DNA from 4 places in the Priestia sp. 3CA3 genome. Region 2 is predicted to be linked to each of the others. Evidence: riboswitches for the same ligand, from Rfam matches in the RefSeq annotation. Region 2 holds a riboswitch; each other region holds the start of a gene.
The links. Region 2 has a riboswitch for cobalamin ahead of AC1VNJ_RS12400 ((2Fe-2S) ferredoxin domain-containing protein). Riboswitches for the same ligand answer to the same signal wherever they lie in the genome.
Positions count from the first base shown of each region.

Region 1 (5,834 bases), on a different contig from region 2:
ATGATATAGATTTGCTTAATGCGCAAAAGAGATTAATAGAAAAAAGCGCCAATAAAATGCTAAAAGGAGGCTGACATTGGGGATATTTTTTAATAAAATAGATTCAAACAAGAGAAGTAAGTATCAAACAAGGCTGTATTCTTGCTTCACTGTTCTCATCATAATCAATGTGATTAACAGCTGGTTTCTCGAGTGGCTGTGGCTTTATATCATCACAAGTAGCGTTCTTGTTATACTAGTGGTATTCCTGCTCAAAACACCTAAACGTGATTTAGAGAAAGAGTGGAAGCAGCTAGAAATAGAGAAAGACGAGGCTTTTGAAAACAGAGTCAATTTGATGATGATGAATGGCCGAAGCGACGTTCAGGCTATTAAATACATACGAAAAGAAAAAAATCTCGGTTTGCTTCATGCGAAGCAGTATCTTGACCGTATTAAAGAATCCAAGGAATAATAAAAGCGACCTTTGATAAGAATAGCGGGTTCGATTTTGAAGTGCAAAGTAACAAATAGCATATCAAAAAAACATATTTTTTCGTAGGCTTTTCGGTATTAAAATAACCAAAAGGACTATCAAATGATGGTCCTTTTCGCTTAAATGCCTAATATCGAAATGTAACCGTTATTTTTACTCTTTTCAGTTATCCAAGTTTGGAATTCGCTGATAACTTGAACTAAATCACTAACATTTTGGTTGAGGTTTCCTTTGAATTTTTTCAATTAAACCCGAGAGATCCATTCAACTTTGTTTTTATGGGCGACAGCAGAGGTGACGGACCAAACGATAATTGTTACACGATGAGCGGTGAATTTGAGCTTGTGTTAAAAAAGGCGGTGGAATTGAATCCGCTGTTTATTATTCATGGGGGAGACACCGTGTATACAGGAGAAAAGAGGTATTTGGAGCACTTTGTTAAAGTTGTCGAAAAAATAGCACCAAACATTCCCGTGTTTGTATGCGTAGGGAATCATGATGAATTAAACCTTGAAGAAAGCAACCTCGAAAACTTCAGAGCCACTATCGGAAAAGTGCACTGGGTCATTGATATTCCTGTCTTTAACTTCCGGTGCATCGCATTAAATAATATCATCAGTCCCAAGAATAAAATATATGGATTTACAGATAGAGAGCTGAATTATTTAGAGCAGCAGCTAGAGGATGCTCCTCGTAATACCGTTGTAGCTATGCATGCGCAGCCAAATATTGGCCGGTGGTCAGACCTGGGAGGTTTTCCTGTAACGACTCCTCAAAGTCAAGAATTTTTTGATTTAATTCAAGAACATCGCGTGAAAAAAGTGTTAGTCAGCCACGTGCATGCGTATGACGAGCAGTTTATTAGAAAAAACAGAAACGGGTCGTTTACGCTTGGAAGAGGTACTGATTTTGTATTATCAGGAGGCGCGGGTGCACCCCTTGATTTTGAACCGCCTTTAATTTTAAATAATTATAATTTTACGGAGTTTTTTGTTAGCCGGTACGACATTTTAGGACCTCTTCTTTGGAAGGATTTTGGACGACCTCGAAGAAATTGTTTGTAAAAACAAGAAAGTAGAAAGCTAGGTTCAAAAAAAGAGGCTGGGAAAAAAGGGTTTTAGACGAAATGAAAAATGAACCATTGATCAAGATGCTTGATTAGTGGTTCATTTTTTTTATTAGGGTAAACGTAGATTTCATGTGTATAAGTCTTTCTAGCAGGTGATTGGAGAACAAGACGAAGACTCCTGCGGGAAAAGCGGAACAGGTGAGACCCCACAGGAGTGTATGCGACGAGGAGGCTCAGCGACCGCCCGCGCAAAGCGAAGTCTTGTACGGAAATCAACTGCGGTGTCACAAGCGATTCAGCTCATGTATCCCATTTGCCTTTAGATTGGATTCACTTCGTTGTGTCCACCCTCTTTTAGAAAACCGTACGAAACCTTGTAGCAGAAGGCTCAGTCAAGCGTTATAATAGATAGTGAATGATGATATATTCTCTATATTTGTCATATATTTGTATTACATATGTAATTGAAGAAAAACATTCACTTGATATACTGTTTAATGACTTAACTTTATCTTAACATTCACAGTGAAATGCCTGTTCATAGAAACTTAGAACATACACAGCAAATGGAGGAGCTATCATGGCAAACGAAAAGATGCAAGAAGGACTCAATCGTTTTATTAAGGAAGATTTAAATGACCTTTTAGGTAGACTGTTCCCCCTAATGGACCGAGAATGTGCGGAAGAAAAGAGAATGCTTATCGAAACGGCGGTAGAGTACATTTATTCTTCAGGGTATCATCAAGGAGCAAAAGACTTGATCGAAACACATCGAAAAGATGATTACAAATTGTTAAGGCAAAAATTAGCGTCAACGCCTCCTGAAAACTAATTTTTTTGAAATTTCTTTTGACAACATAAATGTAAGGTGTTAAGATGACTCTACATTCAAAATATTATAAACAATTAAAACTCTTATTGAGAGAGGCGGAGGGACTGGCCCTGTGAAGCCCGGCAACCATTTAACAATCTTGTTAAAAAGGTGCTACATCCTGCAAAGCGTACAGCTTTGAAAAATAAGAGAGGATTTCATAGATACTATGCCTCTCTATTCATAATAGAGAGGCTTTTTATTTTATGTGAAGGTGTTTTGAATGAACAATTTCATAGAAATGCATCAGGTGCTGTGTAACGAATGTACGCAGCTTAAAAGGGAAGACCGGTGAAAAGCCGGCGCGGTCCCGCCACTGTAATGGGGAGCAACTTATTAACCACTGTTTCATGTTGAAATGGGAAGGGATAGGAAGCGATGAACCTAAGTCAGGAGACCTGCCTGTTGTATGCACTTAAGCTCTACGGGATATAGAGAGGAGTGAGGAATACGTGTTGAGAAAAACAGGCTATCTCAACTTTAGTTAAGTATGCGTATCATCTCTCTTTTCATTTCGAAAAGGGAGATTTTTTAGTTTAGCGATAAAAAAATATACAGGGAGTGGAAAAAATGAGCAGTGTAAAAAGTTCAAATGTAGGTTATCCAAGAATTGGTGAAAAACGAGAATGGAAAAAAGCGCTTGAGCAGTTTTGGGCAGGAAAGCTAGAGAAAGATATCTTTCTACAGGAAATTGAAGCTCTTCGTCTTGGGCATCTGAAAAAACAGCGTGACGCAGGAATTGAACTGATTCCAGTCGGCGATTTTAGCTTATACGATCACGTGTTAGATACAGCCGCTATGTTTGGTTTGGTGCCAAAGCGCTTTGAATATAACGGAGGCCCGGTATCGCTTGAAACGTATTTTGACATCGCGCGAGGAACAAAAGGTGCCGTAGCCTCTACGATGACAAAATGGTTTAACACAAATTATCACTACATCGTACCCGAGCTTGAGGAATGTACGCCGGCACTTGTAGAAAATCGCCCGCTTCAATTTTACAAAGAAGCAAAACAAAAGCTGAATATCAAAGGCAAGCCCGTTATTTTAGGTCCAGTAACATTTGTGAAGCTGTCAAAAGGATATAAAAAAAGTGAGTTTAAGAAAGTAGTTGAACAGTTTGTTCCTCTTTATGCAACAATCTTAGCGGAGCTGCAGGCAGAAGGCGTGGAGTGGGTACAAATGGATGAGCCGGTTTTAGCTACAACGCTATCAAAAGAAGACCTGGCACTGTATAAAGAAGTCTATCAAGTCCTGCATGACGCGGCACCGAATGTAAAAGTCATTTTGCAGACGTATTTTGACAGCGTAGATTACTATAAAGAAGTAGTTGCTCTTCCTGTTCACGGAATTGGATTGGATTTTGTACATGACCGAGGCGAAAATCTCACGGCACTTAATAAATATGGTTTTCCAACTGATAAAGTGCTGGCAGCAGGAGTGATTGACGGACGAAACATTTGGCGTGAAAACTTGGACGAACAGCTTTTAACAATCAGGGAAATTGAAGAAGCCGTATCAAAAGACCGTTTGATTCTGCAGCCTTCATCAAGTTTATTACATGTTCCTGTCACGGTGAAAAGCGAAAAAACCATTGAGCCAATTCTAAAAAACGCGCTGTCTTTTGCAGATGAAAAGCTAAAGGAAATCATGCTTTTAACAAAAGCGGTGCAGCAAGGAAAAGAAGCAATTGAAAAAGAAATAAGTGTAAGCAAACAGGCGATTCAAGCATTAAATGGATCATCTTTTCGAAATCACCAAGACGTGCAAAAAGAGCTGAAGCAGCTGCACAGCTATAAAGCAGAGCGCCAAGCGCCGTTTGACGTACGTCAACGTGTTCAGCAAGAAGCGTTTCAACTGCCGCTTCTTCCAACGACAACAATTGGAAGCTTTCCGCAAACAAAAGAAGTGCGAAAAGAGCGTCTGAAGTGGCGTAAAGGAGAGTTAAGCGATGAAGCATATGAAGCGTACATTAACGCTGAAATCAAAAAATGGATTGAAATTCAAGAAGACATCGGCTTAGATGTTCTTGTGCACGGAGAGTTTGAGCGTACCGACATGGTTGAATACTTCGGTGAAAAATTAGGAGGCTTTCAGTTTACGAAGTTTGGCTGGGTGCAATCATACGGTTCTCGCTGCGTCAAGCCGCCGCTTATTTACGGAGATGTCTCGTACGAGCAGGCGATGACGATCAAAGAAACGGTCTACGCACAGTCTCTAACCAATAAGCCTGTTAAAGGAATGCTGACGGGGCCGATTACGATTTTAAACTGGTCATTTGTGCGTGATGATATCCCGCGCTACGACGTGGCAAATCAAATTGCGCTTGCTCTTAGAAAAGAAGTGGAAGCACTTGAAAGTCAGGGCATCTCAATGATTCAAGTAGATGAACCGGCGCTGCGTGAAGGACTGCCGTTAAAACGAGAAAACTGGGAAAGCTACTTGAACGCCGCGGTGTACGCGTTCAAATTAGCCACGGTATCGGTGCAAAACGAGACGCAAATTCACACGCATATGTGCTATTCGGAATTCGAAGAGATTATTGATGCGATCAAAGCGCTTGATGCCGACGTGATTTCCATTGAAACGTCCAAAAGCCACGGTGAATTAATTTATGCGTTTGAAAAACATACGTATAACCAGGGAATTGGACTTGGCGTATATGATATCCACAGCCCGCGCGTACCGAAGCTTGAAGAGCTGACACGAAACATTGACCGCGCTCTAAAAGTGCTTGATCCTGCATTGTTTTGGATTAATCCCGACTGCGGTCTTAAAACAAGAGGAATCAGCGAGACGGTGGAAGCTTTAAAAGTGATGGTTGAGTCTGCAAAACAAACAAGAAAAAATTTATTACAAAACGCTTAATAACAAGAAAGTCAAGACCAAGCAGTGTAAACGCTACACTGCTTGGTCTTATGGGTTTTTTAAAGGCCAAAAATATCCATTGACACTTCCCGTAGATTTTTGTATCTTTTTAAAGGTGTTTTTAAAATCAGGGAGGTACAACATGAGTAACAACAGCACGCAGCACGTTAAAATTGTAACAGCGGATCCATCAGCGCTAGGCCTATTCGGACTTGCCATGGTGACACTTGTTGCATCGTTTCAAAAGCTTGGGGTAACCGATGGTGTTTCATTGGTATTGCCATGGGCAATTTTTTTAGGCGGGATAGGACAGCTAATTGCGTCTATGCAAGATTTCAAACATAATAATACCTTCGGCGCAACGGCTTTTGGTGCCTTCGGTTTATTTTGGCTAGGTGTAGCTATGACATGGCTTATTCAGCTTGGCGCATTTGGGGAAGCGCTCGCAAAAGAAGCGGATCCGAAGCAGCTCGCATTTGCTTTTGTCGGCTACTTAATTTTCAGCGTTTTTATGACGGTTGGAGCAATGGGCACTCATAAAGTATTATTTATTA
Region 1 covers NZ_JBXENJ010000002.1:663,422-669,255, reverse strand. Annotated here, with positions in the region: gene AC1VNJ_RS08645 (hypothetical protein) at 77-454, shown strand; gene AC1VNJ_RS08640 (metallophosphoesterase family protein) at 799-1,539, shown strand; gene AC1VNJ_RS08635 (hypothetical protein) at 1,697-1,867, shown strand; gene AC1VNJ_RS08630 (hypothetical protein) at 2,125-2,376, shown strand; SAM riboswitch class I at 2,457-2,567, shown strand; cobalamin riboswitch at 2,647-2,835, shown strand; gene metE (5-methyltetrahydropteroyltriglutamate--homocysteine S-methyltransferase) at 2,986-5,280, shown strand; gene AC1VNJ_RS08620 (acetate uptake transporter) at 5,423-5,834, shown strand, end outside.
Region 1: another riboswitch for cobalamin. It lies ahead of metE (5-methyltetrahydropteroyltriglutamate--homocysteine S-methyltransferase); the one in region 2 lies ahead of AC1VNJ_RS12400 ((2Fe-2S) ferredoxin domain-containing protein).

Region 2 (5,834 bases):
AGTTTCTTAGGTTCTTTTGGTACTTCCTTCATGCGTTACACCTGATCTGCAAGAATTGAAATTGCATTTAATGCAGCAACCGTTACCGTACTGCCGCCTTTTCGCCCGATGTTTGTAATAAACGGCACGTCAAGTTTTGCAAGTTCTTCTTTCGATTCAGCTGCTGAAACAAATCCTACCGGCAGACCAATAACAAGCCCAGGCTTCGCTTCTCCTTCTTTAATCAAACGAATTAATTCAAGTAAAGCTGTCGGTGCGTTCCCAATTGCAAAAATTCCGCCGTCTGCTTCTTTAATTGCTTTTCGCATTGAAATAATTGCACGCGTTGTATTTAAGCGCTTTGCTTCTTCCATTACGTCCGGATCTGAAATATAAACTTTGATTTCACCGCCGTGTTTTTCAATTCGCTGCTTGTTTGTTCCTACTTGCACCATTTGTACATCCGCAACCACTTGCTTGCCGCTGCGAATGGCTTTAATTCCTGCTTGAATCGCATCCGGATGAAACAGCATGCTGCGTCCAAGTTCAAAGTCTGCAGACGCATGAATCACACGCTGAACAATTGGGTACTGTTCATCTGTAAACGGGTGAGGCCCAAGCTCTTCTGTAATCATTTCAAAACTTTTTCCTTCAATTTGCTGAGGCTGAACAGTTAACGGTTTAAATTCTGTACGAAAATCCATCTCAATCAACTCCTAGTTTGGTTTGCTAAAGCATGAACCACTTCTTCAAACGTGGAATACACGGTCCCATACTCGATTTTTGGTCGCCCAATCATAATAATATCTAAGCCTAACTCTTTGGCTGCTTCTACTTTTTCATCCACAGATCCAACTTTTCCGCTTTCTTTTGTGACCATGACCGTCACGCCGTATTGCTTATACAGGGCTCGGTCAAACTCTTTTGTAAACGGACCTTGAATAGCAATAATATTTTTTTGCGGAAATCCTAACTGCTGACACTTTTCCATATTATCCAGCCTTGGAAGCATACGAGCAACAAGCCGTACATCTGAAAGAGGAAGGAGCTTTTCTGTAAAAACCTGCAGCGTTTTGCTGCCTGTTGTCAGCATAATAACTCCTTTTTTCTGAGCCGCTACTTCAGCTGCTTCTTCGTACGTGGAAACCATCGTCATATTGTCGTAGGTGAAAGCCTGTGAAGCCCGCTCATAGCGTACGTAAGGAATCGATGTTTCAGCAGCTGCGCCGATAGCGTTTTTAGATGCTTCTTCGGCAAAAGGGTGACTTGCATCCACAATAGCTTTTACACGATGTTCGTTTACAAAATCGATCATATCTTCTTGTGTGAGACGTCCAATTTTCACTTTCACTTCTGCTCGCTGTAATTCGATTGCTGCATTGTCGGTTACAACCGTCGCCGTAACGTCGTAACCTTCTTTTTTCACTTGAACGGCTAATGCACGTGCATCGCTAGTTCCCGCTAACAATAAAATCATTTTAACTCGCCGACCTTATCTTCATGGTGGTGATGGTCATGATGGTGATCGTGGTGATGGTGCCCGTGATCGTGATCATGATCGTGATGATGATGGTGATCAATATGCTCCATAATGCCGAGGCGATATTGACATGTATCGCAGTTCATTTTCACTTCGCCTTCTAATCCTTCTTCAGCACGTTCTTTTAAAATTGTCTGTAGTTTTGGATGAAAGCCGAAATAGCCGGCTAGCTTAAACTCAATGTCTTCATACTGCAATTTATACTGCTTCACCATTTCTTCCAAACGCTTAATTAATACTCCTGTAAATAAGAAATACGGGAGAATAACCACTTTTTTAGCGCCCAGTTTTAAACATCGTTCCACCCCTTCATCAATCAATGGAGCGGTCACGCCCATAAAAGAAGTTTCGACGATTTTGTAGTTTGTTTTTTCCCAAAGAAGGCGCGTAATTTTATATAGATCACTGTTTGCATCAGGATCGCTTCCTCCTCGTCCTAAGACAATAACAGCCGTGTCTTCAGCTGGAGTTTCTAAATTTTCTCCTGATTCTTGTAATCTCGTTTTTAAAATTTCAAGAGCTTCTTCATGAACGCCAATGGGACGTCCGTATACAAAGTTTACGTGTGGATATTTTTCCTTAGCTTCATCTATAGCCGCCGGAATATGTATTTTAGAGTGGCCAGCAGGCAAGAGCATAATTGGAATCACAACTACATCTTGTGCTCCTTTTGCCACACACGTGTCAATTCCTTGACTTACATTCGGACGTTCAAATTCTAGAAAACACGTTTCTACTAAAATAGATGCGTCCCAATCATGCTTCATAGTCGAGATAAACTCGCGAATTTGATCGTTCCCTTCAGAATCTCTGCTTCCATGACCTACAAATAAAACTGATTTCATATAATGCCCTCCCATTTCTTAATCTCCACAAGGAGCTGGTTCTACTTTTATTTTTGGTGTTATATCCTGATAATCGAATCCATAAACGTTCTTCACACGCTTAAAGAATTTGTGAAACCGCTCATTAGGATGACCTTTTTCTTTATATTCACGGACAATGTTATCAACTATTTCAACAATGTCATCGGGCGCTATGCCTTCCGCCACAATTTGACCTGAATGCGCGTTGCGCCCAACCGTTTTAGCTCCTAAAAATAAGTCAAACGCACCTTTTCTATAGACAATGCCGATATCTTCTTGAACAGCACCGTAACAGGCCATACCGCATCCATTAATACCAAGCTTCAGCTCTTTTGGCATGTCCATTCCGCCGAGGCGCTTTTGTAATTCTTCCGTATGTGGGATGGCGTCGCTTTTTTCTCCATCACAAAAATCACACGCTTTAATTGTAAACACGTCTCCGACCGGAGATAATAAAAAGGAAGCTGCTTGAAGTTTTTCAATGATCACATCTGGATGAGCCGTTGGAATTTGCAATTTAATTTGATGATCAGGCGTATACTCCATCGTACCTTTTTCACCAACAACTTCTGCTAGTGTTGTCATTTGAACGGGCGTAAACTTCTTATTCGCAAGCCCTGGACTAACCGCCACTTCAAAAATAGACTCTATTGGCTGATGTACGACCGGAGAAGTAGTTTCACCTAAAATTGCTTGAAGCGCTTCTTCTGCAAGAGCTCGTGAAGCTGTTTTTTCTTCTTTTTTATTCTGAACAGCTTCAATAGCTGAAGCCGTTTGCTGTACAGTCTCCTCTTGATCAAGAGCCCATGGTTCTGCTTCTTTTCGAAGTCGCTGATGCGGTCTTAGCGGCTGTTCCGTTTGATTGAGGGTATATTTCCGCTGATACCCTCGCGGTGTAATCATCAAATCGTCATAAAAGAACGTAGATGAATTCCCAACAACAACGGTAGTCAGCATGCCTATTTCATGGTTTAACATATCTTTTAAGTTCGTCATTACGACTTCTTCACGGTCACGATAAGCGCTTTTTACAAGGCCAACAGGCGTATCAGGAGAACGGTACTTTAATAGAATCCTCTGCGCTTCCACAATTTGTCTTGTTCTTCTTCCGCTTTTCGGATTATAAAAGGCTACTACAAAATCTGCTTGTGCAGCTGCTTCAATTCTTTTTTCAATTAACTCCCAAGGCGTAAGGTGGTCACTCAAACTAATCGTACAGGCATCATGCATCACGGGCGCCCCAAGGAGAGATGCGCATGAATTAATAGCCGAAATGCCAGGAATTACTTCCAGCTCTACGCCCGTTTCTTTTTTCCATCCTTTTTCGATCAACACTTCATACACAAGGCCGGCCATTCCGTATACTCCTGCATCTCCGCTTGAAATGACCGCCACTGTTTTCCCCGCTTCAGCTTGCTTTACAGCTTCTTGTGCACGGCTTACTTCTTCGGTCATTCCTGTACTAATAATTTGTTGATTCGTTAACAGTCCTTGAATTAATTCCACATAGGTTTTATAACCAATGATCATATCACTTTCTTGAATGGCTTCTCTTGCTCGCTGTGTGATATGCTCAAAGCTTCCTGGACCGAATCCAATAACTAGTAGTTTACCTTTCATGCTAGCTCCTCCTTTATGCATTACTTTTTACTTTGTCAATTCCTTCTATGGAGTCACTGTTTTCTGGAGAAACGAAACCATTTTGATCATATTCATAAATAAGCGATTCCTTTATACTGCAGCCCCCTGCTAAATGCTCTTCAACAATTCGATGAGCTACGTTTTCAGTGACCTGCTTGTACCAATCTCCTGAAGGGTACACGATAGCTACAGGAGCATCTTTGCATCTTCCGTTACAGCGCGTGCGGGTTGTATGAACCGCTTCATCTAGATTCAGTTCGGTCACTTTATTTCGAATAGCCTGCGTGGCTTCTTCTCCACCTTTTCTCATACAGCTGCTTCCATTACAAATCAATACGTGATGCTTTGTTGCATTCAAGTTCCAAGTCGTCACACTCATTCTCTCCTTTACTAAAAAAACGCCTCTATCAATGATAGAGGCGCAGAAAATTCAAACTAAGTTTTTGCACTTCCACCTATATCCCGTAGGGTAAGCTTCGCATTAGAAAAAGGCTGGTTTCCTGACTTCGATTCATTACTTGATTGCGCCTTCCCGAATACAGTGGCATATGCAATCAGCTCCTCTTCACAGTGGCGGGTACCGCGCTGGCTTCACACCAGACTTCCCATTTAACGCAATGTGGTCATTGCGCACCTTTTTTGCACGATATGTAGTTTTAGGATATGAGAAAAACCCGCTTCGCTAATATGCGAGCGGGTAAAACGTTAGAATAAGAGTGTACACGAATGCCACTTTAAGCCAACGTTTCCCTTCCCGCTCCCCGGAGAAATAGAAACTTCACAATAAAGACAGGTCTCCTGACTTGTGTATCATTCTACTTGAGAACCTTCCCGTGATTTTTTCACAGTGGTTATACTCGTTCGTCCACACTTACAGTTGCGGGGACAGTACTGGTCTTACACCAGTTTCCCTATTAAGCCTTCTTGGCATCTTTACTGTTGCTGTTTGATATATATGAACCTTTTAAACTATCAGAATAATAGAAGTAACTACCATATCATAGCGTACATTTTTTTTTATTTCAACTTTATTCTTTTCGTAAGATACAAGAAGCTATAAAAAAACAAGAGCATAAAGTCAGCTCTTGTTTTTTCATTATATAGCTACTAACGTTAAATGAGGATCATTATAATACACGACTTCTGAAAGAACTTTACAGCCATTTGTTTTTGCAAAAGCTTCTCTCGCCTGCGTTTCAGTTTCAAATTCAAACATTTTCATTTCTTTTCCAGCATATACCGTCAGTACCCACATGAAAAGATTCGCCTCCGATTATTGTAGTGATCGCTATATCCACATTATGACGAAACCATATCCTTTTGAAAACCCATTCTACAAAACTTGTCACAAGAAACTTTTAAAAATTTAAAAACATTTTAACTTCTGTAAATGAACAAAATGTACAAAAGGTTTAAGCCTTATTATACCTCTTTAAAAAAGGTGCTTTTTTTACCAACTGTTGCTTCATCAGTAAAAAAATATATAGTATTTATTAAAAAAAGAAGCCGGACAGCCGGCTTCTTTTTTAGGAAAGGAAAGTACAGACATCACAGTCCCGTCCTGCTCTTTGTTTTGCATAAAAATACACTAATTAAATATTCCTTTCTTAAAGCAGAACCATGTTCGATTGCACATAGTGGTAAAGAAGCTTGTACGTATGGTTTAATGAATCTTGATGCGTTCTCTCAAACGCATGAGAAGAATCAATTCCTGGACCAATTAAGCCGTGTACGATGTCATGCCCGGCACGAATAGCAGCAGAAGCATCTGATCCGTAAAACGGATAAATATCTAATTTATACTGAAT
Region 2 covers NZ_JBXENJ010000004.1:114,206-120,039, reverse strand. Annotated here, with positions in the region: gene AC1VNJ_RS12425 (cobalt-precorrin-5B (C(1))-methyltransferase) at 1-32, opposite strand, end outside; gene AC1VNJ_RS12420 (precorrin-8X methylmutase) at 36-683, opposite strand; gene cobK (precorrin-6A reductase) at 689-1,456, opposite strand; gene AC1VNJ_RS12410 (sirohydrochlorin chelatase) at 1,453-2,364, opposite strand; gene cobJ (precorrin-3B C(17)-methyltransferase) at 2,383-4,005, opposite strand; gene AC1VNJ_RS12400 ((2Fe-2S) ferredoxin domain-containing protein) at 4,019-4,399, opposite strand; cobalamin riboswitch at 4,500-4,679, opposite strand; cobalamin riboswitch at 4,798-4,976, opposite strand; gene AC1VNJ_RS12395 (hypothetical protein) at 5,123-5,281, opposite strand; gene AC1VNJ_RS12390 (M42 family metallopeptidase) at 5,634-5,834, opposite strand, start outside.

Region 3 (5,834 bases), on a different contig from region 2:
CTCACCACCCTAATTGAAATTCATTCTCAATAATGATCAAAAATTAAATCATGAAATTTGCTCAATCACTTTACGAATAGCACTCCATGAATGTTTGACGAAATAAATTGGTTTTTGCTGTTTTTTTGCTTTCTCTTTAATGACTTTTGCCATATTGTGATTAATAAAATCCGTAATAACTAATACAAACCCAATATGTTCGGGAATTTCTCGCTTCACCATATTGCTTTTACGGCCATCTAAATGAATTACTTCATTAAACCCTTCTCCCGCTAGACGATCTGTAATATGCTTTAACCTGTCTCCTCCTACAACCATGACTGATGACATGTTTGTTCCCTCCCAATTAATTATTCATTTAATGATTTGACAACAACCTGTATTCTTTACTATATATACAGTTTAATTGAGAATGATTCTCTTTGTCAATGTTTAATTGATAAAAATTCTCAATTAAAATGAAAGTCTACCACCTTTCTTATAAGTTAGTTGAATTTTGACCATACTATAGCTATCACATACAAAGGAGGGTTAACGTTGGAACAAAACATTCTTTGTGAAGTAAATAACTGTCACTTTTGGAAAAATGGAAATCACTGCAGTGCAGAAGAAATTTACGTAGTAAGTCATAGCGGAAAACATGCAGCAAGCAGCTATGAAACAGACTGTAAAACGTTCAAGCCAACTGAAGCGTAACCCGCAAAAGGACAGCCTCTGGGTTGTCTTTTTTCTCTCTTCAAGATCATAAAAAAGGAGACTAGTATGAAGACTGAACAACTGATTCATTTTTTTAAAGAAGAAGCCATAAAAGCAAATGAACAAACCTTTCCAATCTATGTACAATCATTTACTCATTTATGGACATACAAATGGGGAACACTTGAAAACATTCCAGAAGAAATTGATGACTTAATTACCACACGTGCGTTAGAACTTGGACTTATTCACTTAAAAAAAGCTGACTAATCAATAAGGAAATTAGTCAGCTTTTGTGTTTATAAATCATCAAATCCATTTGCATCTGATGCTTTTGTATATTGTCGTGATTTCTGTTCAAAGAAATCGGTTTTCCCTAAATCTACCTCTTGATAAGCAATAATCCAACGAAGAGGATTTTCAATCGGTGCTTCTGGGAAAGCAGCTCGACCGAAGCCTAACTGATTACAGCGTTTATTCGCCATATATTCAATGTACTGCTGCAGTTCTTTCATCGTAATGCCGTCGAATTTTTCTCCAATAACAGATTCCGCCCATTCAATTTCAAGACGAGCTGCCTCTTGGAACGTTTCAACTACAAACGTTTCTAGCTCCTCCGTACGATAAGCTGGATTTTCATTTAGTACTTCCTTGAAAATCTTTTCAAATAACCCAACGTGAAGCTGTTCATCACGATTGATATAATTAATCATCGTAGATGTCGCCACCATCTTTTGATTTCTCGCAAGATTATAGAAGAACGCAAATCCGCTATAGAAGAAAAGTCCTTCTAAAATAACATCATATACCATAGACTTCAAAAAGTTTTCAACCGTTGCTTCTTCGCTAAATGCTTTATATCCGTTTGTAATAAAGTCATTTCGTGCGCGAAGCTTTTCGTCTGTACGCCAGTATTCAAATACTTCATCTTGTTTTCCTTTTGGTACAAGACTTGATAAAACATATGAATACGAATGATTATGAACCACTTCTTGCTGCGCTAAAATAATCATTAGAGCGTTAATCGAAGAATCGGTTACATAGTCAGCTACTTTGCTAGCATAATCTGATTGAATACTGTCCAGTAGCGCCAGCAGGCCAATAATTTTTAGAAAGCTCTCTTGTTCGTCAGCGGTTAACTGAGGGAACTGTTTAATATCTTGACCCATATTAATTTCAAACGGCGTCCAGAAATTAGCTAGCATACGCTTGTATTTAGGGAACGCCCATGAAAATCGGACGTCATCCCAGTTTAGAATATTGGAGCTCTTGCCGTTGATGATTCCTGTCGAACGGTTCGGAGCTGTTTCGTTCATTAATTCTCGTTTTAACATGCTTGTCATCAATTATTCACTCCTTTTAACTATGACAGCTTTCACATTCTTCAATGACTTCACTTGATGTTGAACGTACGTAATAGGTCGTTTTTAATTTTTCTTTCCATGCCGTCATATGAAGATCCAGCAGCTCTTTTGCTCGGATATCATTTTGTACATATAAATTGAATGAAATAGATTGATCAATATGACGCTGGCGCTTGGCGTTTTGCTTAATGCTCCAGTGCTGATCAATTAAATAAACGGACTTATAATACCAGTTTGTTGCTGGCGATAAATCTGGTGCCGTCACTGGGATTTTATAGTTTTTCTTTTCCTCTGAATAAAACTTACGGAAAATCGGATCAATACTTGCCGTAGAACCCGCGATAATAGATGTTGATGAATTAGGTGCTACAGCCATTAAATATCCATTTCTTATCCCATTGCTTTGAACTTCGCTACGCAGTTCACTCCACGCTTCGCTCGTGTATTCACGTGTTTCAAAATAAGCGCCTGACTCAAAATCTGAGCCTTTAAATAATGGATATGCGCCTTTTTCTTTAGCTAAGTTCATGCTTGCCTGCACGGTTAAGTAAGAAATTTGTTCATACAATTCATCGCAATATGCTACCGCTTCATCTGTCTCCCATGCTATTTTCTTTAAGGCAAGCAAATGGTTCCAGCCAAATGTGCCAAGCCCTACTGCGCGGTACTTTTGATTCGTTAGCTTTGCTTGAAGTACCGGCAAATCATTTAACTCAATAACATTATCAAGCATGCGTACTTGAATTGGAATTAAACGTTCAAGTACATCTTCAGTTACGGCTCTCGCTAAGTTAATAGAAGAAAGATTACATACAACAAAATCGCCCGGATTCTTTGTAATAATAATTTTTCCGTCTTCCGTAATTTCCTCTGTTACGACCGTTGTACTTTGGTTTTGCGTGATTTCTGTACATAAGTTACTGCAGTAAATCATGCCCGCGTGTCGGTTTTGATTAGCTCGGTTAACCGTATCACGATAGAACATATAAGGAGTTCCGGTTTCAAGCTGCGAAAGCATAATGCGCTTGAAGATCTCAATAGCAGGCACTGTTTCTCTTGAAAGCTGTTCATTGTTTACACACTCAGCGTAACGAGTGCGGAACGAACCGCTGCCTTCTTCTTCATCATAAAAATCTTCTAACGAGTAGCCCATCAGCGTACGAACTTCGTGAGGATCGAATAAGTGCCAGTCTTCACGTGCTTCTACTTTTTCCATAAACAAATCTGGCAAACATACGCCAGTGAATAAATCATGCGTGCGCTGGCGTTCATCACCATTGTTCAAACGCGCGTCTAAGAATGAAAAAATGTCTTTATGCCAAACATCTAAATATACAGCAATAGCTCCTTGTCGTTGACCTAGCTGATCGACACTTACAGCCGTATTATTTAGCTGTTTCATCCATGGAATTGTTCCTGATGATACGCCTTTAAAACCTTTTATATCACTTCCTCGGCTTCTAATATGACCGAGGTAGACACCAATTCCGCCTCCATTTTTACTAAGCGTGGCCAAATCTGTATTGCTATCATAAATACCGCGTAAGCTGTCATCAATCGTATCAATAAAGCAGCTAGATAGCTGTCCGTAGCTCTTTCCTGCGTTTGAGAGTGTTGGTGTGGCAACCGTCATATATAGACTAGAAAGCGCCCAGTACGCTTCTTTTACTAATGCTGTTCGATTTTCTTTCTTTTCTTGAGACATCAGCGTCATAGCAATGATAAGAAAACGTTCTTGCGGTAATTCGTATACACGCTTATCATGTGATGTCGCTAAATAGCGATCTGCTAATGTCAGCAATCCAATGTATGTAAATAAACGATCGCGTTCAGGAATAATGACTGAAGCAATTTCATTAATTTCTTCTTCTGTATATGTTTTTAATAGCTGTTTATTATAAATGCCGATTTTTGTTAGTTCTTGAATAAGCTGATAAAACGAACCGTACTTCTCTTTTTTATCATAACCTCGGTTGTCCGCTGCTTTTCGATATAGTTCGTTTAAGTAGACGTCTGCCGCCACGTACGTCCAATCTGGTTCTTCCATTGAAATACGCTCTAGGGCTGCCAAAATTAGTACGTTTGCAACCTTTTCGTCCGTCATATTTTCCTTTACTGTAACAGTTTGAATAACCTTTTCCTCATACAAAGAAAAATCAAGTTGCGTAAATTCTTTTTTTAAACGTTCAATATATGCAGTTAATTCATGTAGAATTGTAGGCTTTAATGTATTCACCATAAATATGGCTCCTCTCTTCACTTCAAAATAAAAAATCGCTCACCGTACCTCGGTGAGCGAATAGAACGAAGATAGAAGAAGACACTAAGTCTTTTCTCAATCCTCGCTCTACCCTCTCACCTCCCGAAGAAGATAAAACGACATAAAAAAGGCAGGTCTCCTGACTTATGCTTCTTTTTACTTTAAGGCCTTCCCATGATGTTTACTCACAGTGGATCTCCTTATTTCATCAGCATTCACAGTTGCGGGGACAGCTTTGGATTTTCACCAAATTCCCTTTTAAGTCTTTTTATCAGACACCTTTTTCACTGGAAAACACAAAATATAGTATTTTATTATTGTTTAACAAACAACATATTGTGTTATGTTATAAACACATTATATAGGACAACTTAGAAAACTATCAACCTATTTTCAAAAATAATTTTGTTTTTTACGATAAAATCCTTCGACTTTTTTCATCAAACTACTCCATCATAACATGTTTTGACACGCTTGATGGAACAATGTGCTCTTTTTAAAAAATTTGTCCTATTTTTCTACTAAACATTGCCAACATCAATAAAAAAACCGTTTTTCATAAAAAACGGTTTTTAATTATTTGTATTCTTTTTCAAATGCTGTGATTGTTTTGATAAACTTTTTATCAATATCGTATCCTATCCCCGGTTTTTCCTTCACCTTTATTACTCCGGCTTCTACCTCTACTTCGGGCTTAATAATATCTTTTTCCCAATAGCGAGACGACGCAGAAATGTCACCTGGTATCGTGAAAGAAGGCAGTGTGGCAAGGGCGATGTTATGAGCTCGTGAAATCCCGGCTTCTAACATTCCGCCAACCCAAAGCCTTACACCGTGTAGGGCGCATAAATCATGAATTTTTTTTGCTACAGACATTCCGCCAACTCGACCGATTTTCACATTGATAATCTTGCAGCTTTTTTGTTCGATTGCATGACGTGCATCTTCATAGCTCACAATACTTTCATCTAAGCAAATCGGCGTCTTCATTTGCTTTTGTAATAATCGATGATCAAGGATATCATCCGAACTTAACGGCTGTTCGATCATCATTAAATTCAATTCATCTAGTTTTTTCAATGAATCACTATCGCTTAACGTATAGGCTGAATTGGCATCAGCCATAAGAGGAATGCTTGGAAATTCATCTCGAATTTGTTTCAGTAGCTCATAGTCAGCGCCTGGCTTAATTTTCACTTTAAAGCGCTTATAACCATCTTTCATATAAGTCTTTATTTGTTCTTTCATGATGGAAATATCATTTAAGCCAACTACCACTCCAGCTTCTACAGCAGGCCTTATTCCGCCAATTACTTCAGCTAAGGGCTTATTTTGGCGCTTTGCATACAAATCCCATACAGCACAGTCCAAAGCTGCTTTAGCCATGTTGTTCCGCTTTAGAGGTTTGAATAACTTTTGAACATCCTCTGGTTTTTGAAGCTGCTGGTGAAGAAGCGAAGGAATTAAAAAATCGTCTAACATATGAAAACATGTCTGAATCGTTTCTTCCGTAT
Region 3 covers NZ_JBXENJ010000001.1:17,004-22,837, reverse strand. Annotated here, with positions in the region: gene AC1VNJ_RS00100 (DUF2325 domain-containing protein) at 49-330, opposite strand; gene AC1VNJ_RS00095 (DUF1540 domain-containing protein) at 538-696, shown strand; gene AC1VNJ_RS00090 (hypothetical protein) at 763-966, shown strand; gene AC1VNJ_RS00085 (ribonucleotide-diphosphate reductase subunit beta) at 996-2,039, opposite strand; gene AC1VNJ_RS00080 (ribonucleoside-diphosphate reductase subunit alpha) at 2,056-4,299, opposite strand; cobalamin riboswitch at 4,433-4,618, opposite strand; gene menC (o-succinylbenzoate synthase) at 4,897-5,834, opposite strand, start outside.
Region 3: another riboswitch for cobalamin. It lies ahead of AC1VNJ_RS00080 (ribonucleoside-diphosphate reductase subunit alpha); the one in region 2 lies ahead of AC1VNJ_RS12400 ((2Fe-2S) ferredoxin domain-containing protein).

Region 4 (5,834 bases), on a different contig from region 2:
CGCGGAGAACGAGATCCGTTTATTGAAGCTGCTGGTTTAGAAAAAGGAATGAGCGTGCTTGACTGTACACTTGGTCTTGCATCGGATAGTATGATGGCGAGCGCAGCAGTAGGGAAAAACGGGAAAGTTGTCGGACTAGAAGGCAACCGCTATGTAGCTTATTTAGTCAAACAAGGACTTTTAAATTGGGAAAGTGACGTACAAGAGTTGAATGATGCAATGAAGCTTATAAACGTGGTTCATCAAAATTTTGAATCGTTTTTGGCGTGTTGTGAAGATAATTCTTTTGATGTTGTCTACTTTGATCCTATGTTTCAAGAACAAATTGAGGAATCGAATGGAATTAACGGTATTAAAGCAATAGCACTGTATACCACGCTGACGCCAATGGCTATACAAGAAGCAAAAAGAGTAGCCAAACAAAAGGTCGTGCTAAAAGATCATTGGAAAAGCAGTCGTTTTAAAGAGCATGGATTTACTGTGCAAAAACGAAAAACATCAAAATTTCATTACGGGACAATTGATATACAAAAATAACCAAAAAAGTAAAATTAATTACGCTCATTGAAAAGACTTCCAAAACCTTTTAGGAATTAAAAAGTTTTGGAAGTTTTTTTTATGAATTTCATCTAAAGTTCATAAAAGTATGATATATTTTTGAACATAAAAATACTTTTGTGTTTAAGCATCCAGCAAAAAAGGAATATCTTGTATAGGTTTCCGCTCGGTGTGACAACCTCAAACAGAAGAAGGAAGGTGGTAACTGAAAAGTCGTCAAATGCCCGTAGACAGCATAAATGAATAAGCAAATATAGGTAAAAAATTAATAAGTATGTTACAATACCTAGTGAGTTATGATAATGAATTTTACAATATGAAAAGACCATATGGGAAAAGATGAGAAAGGAAAGATACGAATGCCTAGATGGATAAAAAGAATGCTAATTGTATTTATTACAGTATTTACATTTGGGCTTGTCACTCCACCAGAATATTTATACGTTGATGATGCAAAAGCGGACAAGCAACATAAAGCAGGGTATGTAAGAGAAACAACTCCTGTCACAGCTGTTATAGAAGATATTCATTTGCCATATGAAGAACCAAAATATGAAGACGTTTCATCATTTGTTACGTATGCAATGGAATCAGCTGAAAAACAGTCAGTGGAAAAATTCGGAACAAAAATTGGTCCTGTCATTGAAGATGAATTTCGTCAAGCAGTGTTACCTAAAATTGAAGAAGTGCTGACCGACATTGGCACTGAACGTGAACAGTCAATTCAGAATCTCGAGATAAGCGAGCACCCTGCTGCTGGCTACGGTGAAAAGATTTTCCATGTATATGACCGGGAAACCGGTCAGGACTTAATACGGTTTCATGTACGGCGTGAAAATCCTCCAAAAGATGGATACTGGTTTAATTTTCACTATCATGCGGCCGCAGATAATTTTCAAAAGCATTATGATTTAGGGAAAATTTATTGGAACCGAAACATGCCGCCTAAGTGGTTCAGCTGATAATAGACACAACATTCTACAATTTCGAAATGTTAGCTTTTTTAAGCTAGCATTTTTTTACGTCTAAAACCGTTATGGTCTAAATAAGCTGAAACATTAGCACAACGATAAAAAAATCGTTTATAATGAAGTCAGACTTCTTACTATAGAATTGTAGGAAGGAACGAATAGACGCTGGAGGTAACACAATGAAACAATTTACGGAAGAAAAACAATTTCGCGAACAAATTAAGAATGAAACACTAAGCGTTGGGATTTTTACGACAACGTGGTGTCCTGATTGCAAACGTTTGGATATGTTTATTGATGAAATCGTTGACGAAAATACAGATAAAGCATGGTTTAAAATTGACAAGGATGAGTTTGAAGAACTTTCTGCTGAAAACAATGTAATGGGTATTCCTTCTCTTCTTGTATATAAAAACGGTGAAAAAATTGCGCACCTGCACAGTGCAAATGCTAAAACGCCTGAAGCGGTCCGTGAATTTTTAGCAACTCTTTAATTCCCTAAGCTGCGAGAGCATTCTCGCAGCTTTTTTTGTGAGAATGGCTATTTCCATTTTTCGATGAGTGGGGTATACTAGGACAAGTGAATAATCGTAAAGCAATAAGGTCTCAATTTAAAGATTGAGTGAAAAGGGAAGTCTGGTGAAAAACCAGCGCGGTCCCGCCACTGTAAGCGCTTTGTGCGTAAGTCAGGAGACCTGCCTTATTGTTAGCTGTGAAACCTTCGAGGAAGGGTGAAGCAGGGTAATGAACATACATATCAAGTATAGTGAACGGATTCTTTTCCTGCTTATCTTGACGTTACCTGCTTTGCTTTCAATTGAAAGTAAAGCTTTTTTATTTTGAAGCTGCTGCCGAGCAGTATACATAGTCAAAGCGGAAAAAACGGGATAGCGCTGCTTTTTGCATGATCATTTGCTTTTTCTTTAACGTGGAGGTTTCGTATTCACAATGAACAATATATAGGGGGAGTATTTAGATGAAAAAATGGCTTTCGTATTCCATTATTGCGCTGTTAGTCATCGTACTTGCTGCATGCGGTGCAGGCAGCCAAAGCAACAGTGATAAAAAAACGAAGCAAGATACAGAACAAACGTCACAAGCTGCGTTTCCAGTGAAGGTAAAAGACGCGCGTGATAAAGAAATTACGTTGAAAAAACAGCCTAAGAAAATTGTTTCATTAATGCCAAGTAATACGGAGATTGTATATGCCCTTGGCCTTGAAAAAGAATTAGTCGGTGTCACAAGCAACGATGATTATCCTAAAAGCGTAAAGAAAAAAGCGCAGGTGGGAGATATGAACGTTAATGCAGAAAAAGTTATTGCTTTAAATCCTGATTTAGTGCTGGCACACGCTTCAAGTATGGGCGTTTCAGATGAAGTATTTAAACAAATTGAAAGTGCGGGTATTCCGGTATTTGTTGTAAAAGATTCAACAACGTTTGATACGGTTTATGATTCTATTACGCAAATTGGTAAATTAACGGGTAAAACAAAAGAAGCTAATCAAACAATTAAAGACATGAAAGAAAAAGTAGCTTCAATTGAGAAAAAAGCAAAAACGATTTCAAAAGAAGATCGTAAAAAAGTATGGATAGAGGTATCGGGAGCTCCTGAGATTTATACAACAGGAAAAGGTACGTTCATGAACGAAATGCTTACTATGATCGGTGCTGATAACGTAGCGGCTAGTGAAAAGGGTTGGGTTAAGTTTTCTGAAGAGCAAGTTGTTAAGTTAAACCCTGACGTTATTATCGCAACGTATGATGCAGACAAAAATGAGATTATGAAGCGTCCCGCTTGGAGCAGCATGACTGCTGTAAAAGAGGGGAACATCGAAAAGGTTGATCAAAACAAAATCAACCGCTTAGGACCTCGTATTGTAGATGGCTTAGAGGACTTAGCAAAAGCAGTATACCCTGAGGTGTACAATAAATAAAAAGAGGGACCATATTCCAGTTCGAATTGAAAAGGGGATTGGTCCCTTTTCACATCTTAAAATTGAAGAACGGCCTGAGCTTTTAATCATGAAAACCGAGACTTCTTATAAAACATACAGCTCAGGCGTTTTAGGAACAGGCATCATGGAAACGGACACCTTTTACAATCGATTTGTTCATAAAGACTATTATTCAGATACTCCTTCTTTAGAGTATGAGCAATATTTGATGAAAGAAAATGTGCGCCATGAGCAAATCGTAGGGTTGATGACAGCGGTTTGGTTAAAAGAAAGAGCGGTTTACTGTTATGAAGGCTACGGAGTAAGAGTAGCTTCCGTGATAACGGCTGGAGTAGGAAACGCAGTGGATATTACAGCTGACGAAGCTGTTCCATTTTATTCCTCTCCCGGTACAATTAATATGTTTTTTTTCGTGGAAGGCACGCTTACGGATGCGGCGTTTTTACAGCTTTTTATTGCCGCTACAGAAGCCAAAACAAAAACGCTGTCACAGCTGGGTGTCATAGATCCAGCTACAAAGACGATTGCTACGGGAACATCTACGGACAGTATCTCAGTTGCAGCGTCTCAGCAAGGACCATTATATGAATATGCAGGCTCTATGACCGCTTTAGGTCAAGCGGTAGCCAAGCTGGTAAAAATAAGCTTAGAGCAGGCACTTAAGGAAAAGAGGTGAAGAAATGAGTATTGCACAAGCGATGATTGCACACCTGACAGCCATGACGATTGCTCTACTCATTGACCGAATCATAGGTGACCCAGAAAATTGGCCGCATCCCGTTCGCTGGTTTGGCAAGTGGATTTATTGGATGGATTCCAGATTAAATAAAGGCGCAGGAAAACGATTCAAAGGATTGCTTCTTGTGATAAGTATGGTGGTGCTCGCAGGAGTTATTCCTTTTTTATTCCTTCATGCTTTGTACGGAGTTCATTTTATACTAGGTGTTTTAGTAGAGGGCGTAATGATTGCGACTACTATATCCACTCGTTCCTTAAGCGAAGCTGCTTATAAGGTGCAAAAGCCGCTTCAGCTAGGAGATATGGAGAAAGCTAGATATGAAGTAAGCATGATTGTGGGACGAGATACGGATCGTTTATCAGAAGGAGAAATTGCCAGAGCGACGGTAGAGACCGTGGCTGAAAATACAAGTGATGGTATTACAGCTCCGCTTTTTTATGCATTTATAGGAGGAGGAGCCCTAGCCTTTTTTTACCGAGCTATTAACACATGCGATTCAATGGTTGGGTATAAAAATGACCGCTACTTTCTGTTCGGCTATTTTAGTGCAAAAACCGATGACGTATTAAACTATATTCCAAGTCGGTTAACTGCAGTGGTGATGACCGCTGTTAATGTAGCAAAAAGCCAATATTCTCTTTGGCATGTAACGAGTTTGATTAAGCGCGATGCTAAGAAGCATCCAAGTCCAAATAGCGGATACGGGGAAAGTGCAGTGGCTGCCCTTTTAGGTATTCAACTCGGCGGGCTTAATACATATAAAGGCATAGAATCTAATCGTGCAAAAATGGGCGAACCACTCATTCCCCTGCAAGCCGGTCATATTGAACAAGCTGTTTTCATTATGAAAAGGACGGTCTATGCTACGTGGTTATTCTATCTTTTGTTAGGAGGAGTTATTAGTGCTATTACCTACACATGGAGCTAACCCCAATGTCTTTTTAAAAGCAATAGGGGCCGAGAATTTGTCGCATCTAAAAGACTTTAGCGTAAACACAAATCCTTTAGGGGCTCCCCTTGTTCTTCACGAAAAGTGGAACGAATTCAAGGAAGCTGCGTTTAGTTACCCTGATCCTGAAGTAACAGAACTAAAAAATAAACTTGCAGCTCATCATCATGTTTCCGCTGCCCAAGTGCTGCCCACAAATGGGGCCGCTGAAGCGTTTTTCCTTATTGCTTCTTTATTTTCAGGAGAGAAAGCGGGGATTGTACAGCCGACGTTTCTCGAATACGAACAGGCAAGTAAAGCGTATGGATGTGAAGTGACATACGTTCCTTTAGCTGAAGAAAATGGCTGGAGCTGGGATATAGAGTTGATTATGAGTATTCTTCCGGATATAAAAGTACTATGGATTTGTCACCCAAATAATCCAACGGGCGTTATGTATAGTCACGAGGAATGGATGAAAGTAGTAAAAGCTGCTGTTCATCATGGTACATACTTAATAATTGATGAAGCATTTATTGATTTTGTCGAACATCAGCCTTCATTTGATTCTCTTATTCTAAACTATGAACATCTCATTGTTGTGCGTTCGATGACAAAGATGTTTAATATTGCGGGGCTTCGCCTTGGCTATATTTTGGCAAATGAAAAAATCATTAGCAA
Region 4 covers NZ_JBXENJ010000006.1:244,078-249,911, reverse strand. Annotated here, with positions in the region: gene AC1VNJ_RS17700 (class I SAM-dependent methyltransferase) at 1-537, shown strand, start outside; gene AC1VNJ_RS17695 (YpjP family protein) at 918-1,520, shown strand; gene AC1VNJ_RS17690 (thioredoxin family protein) at 1,709-2,023, shown strand; cobalamin riboswitch at 2,114-2,246, shown strand; gene AC1VNJ_RS17685 (ABC transporter substrate-binding protein) at 2,506-3,465, shown strand; gene AC1VNJ_RS17680 (adenosylcobinamide amidohydrolase) at 3,554-4,162, shown strand; gene cbiB (adenosylcobinamide-phosphate synthase CbiB) at 4,167-5,153, shown strand; gene cobD (threonine-phosphate decarboxylase CobD) at 5,128-5,834, shown strand, end outside.
Region 4: another riboswitch for cobalamin. It lies ahead of AC1VNJ_RS17685 (ABC transporter substrate-binding protein); the one in region 2 lies ahead of AC1VNJ_RS12400 ((2Fe-2S) ferredoxin domain-containing protein).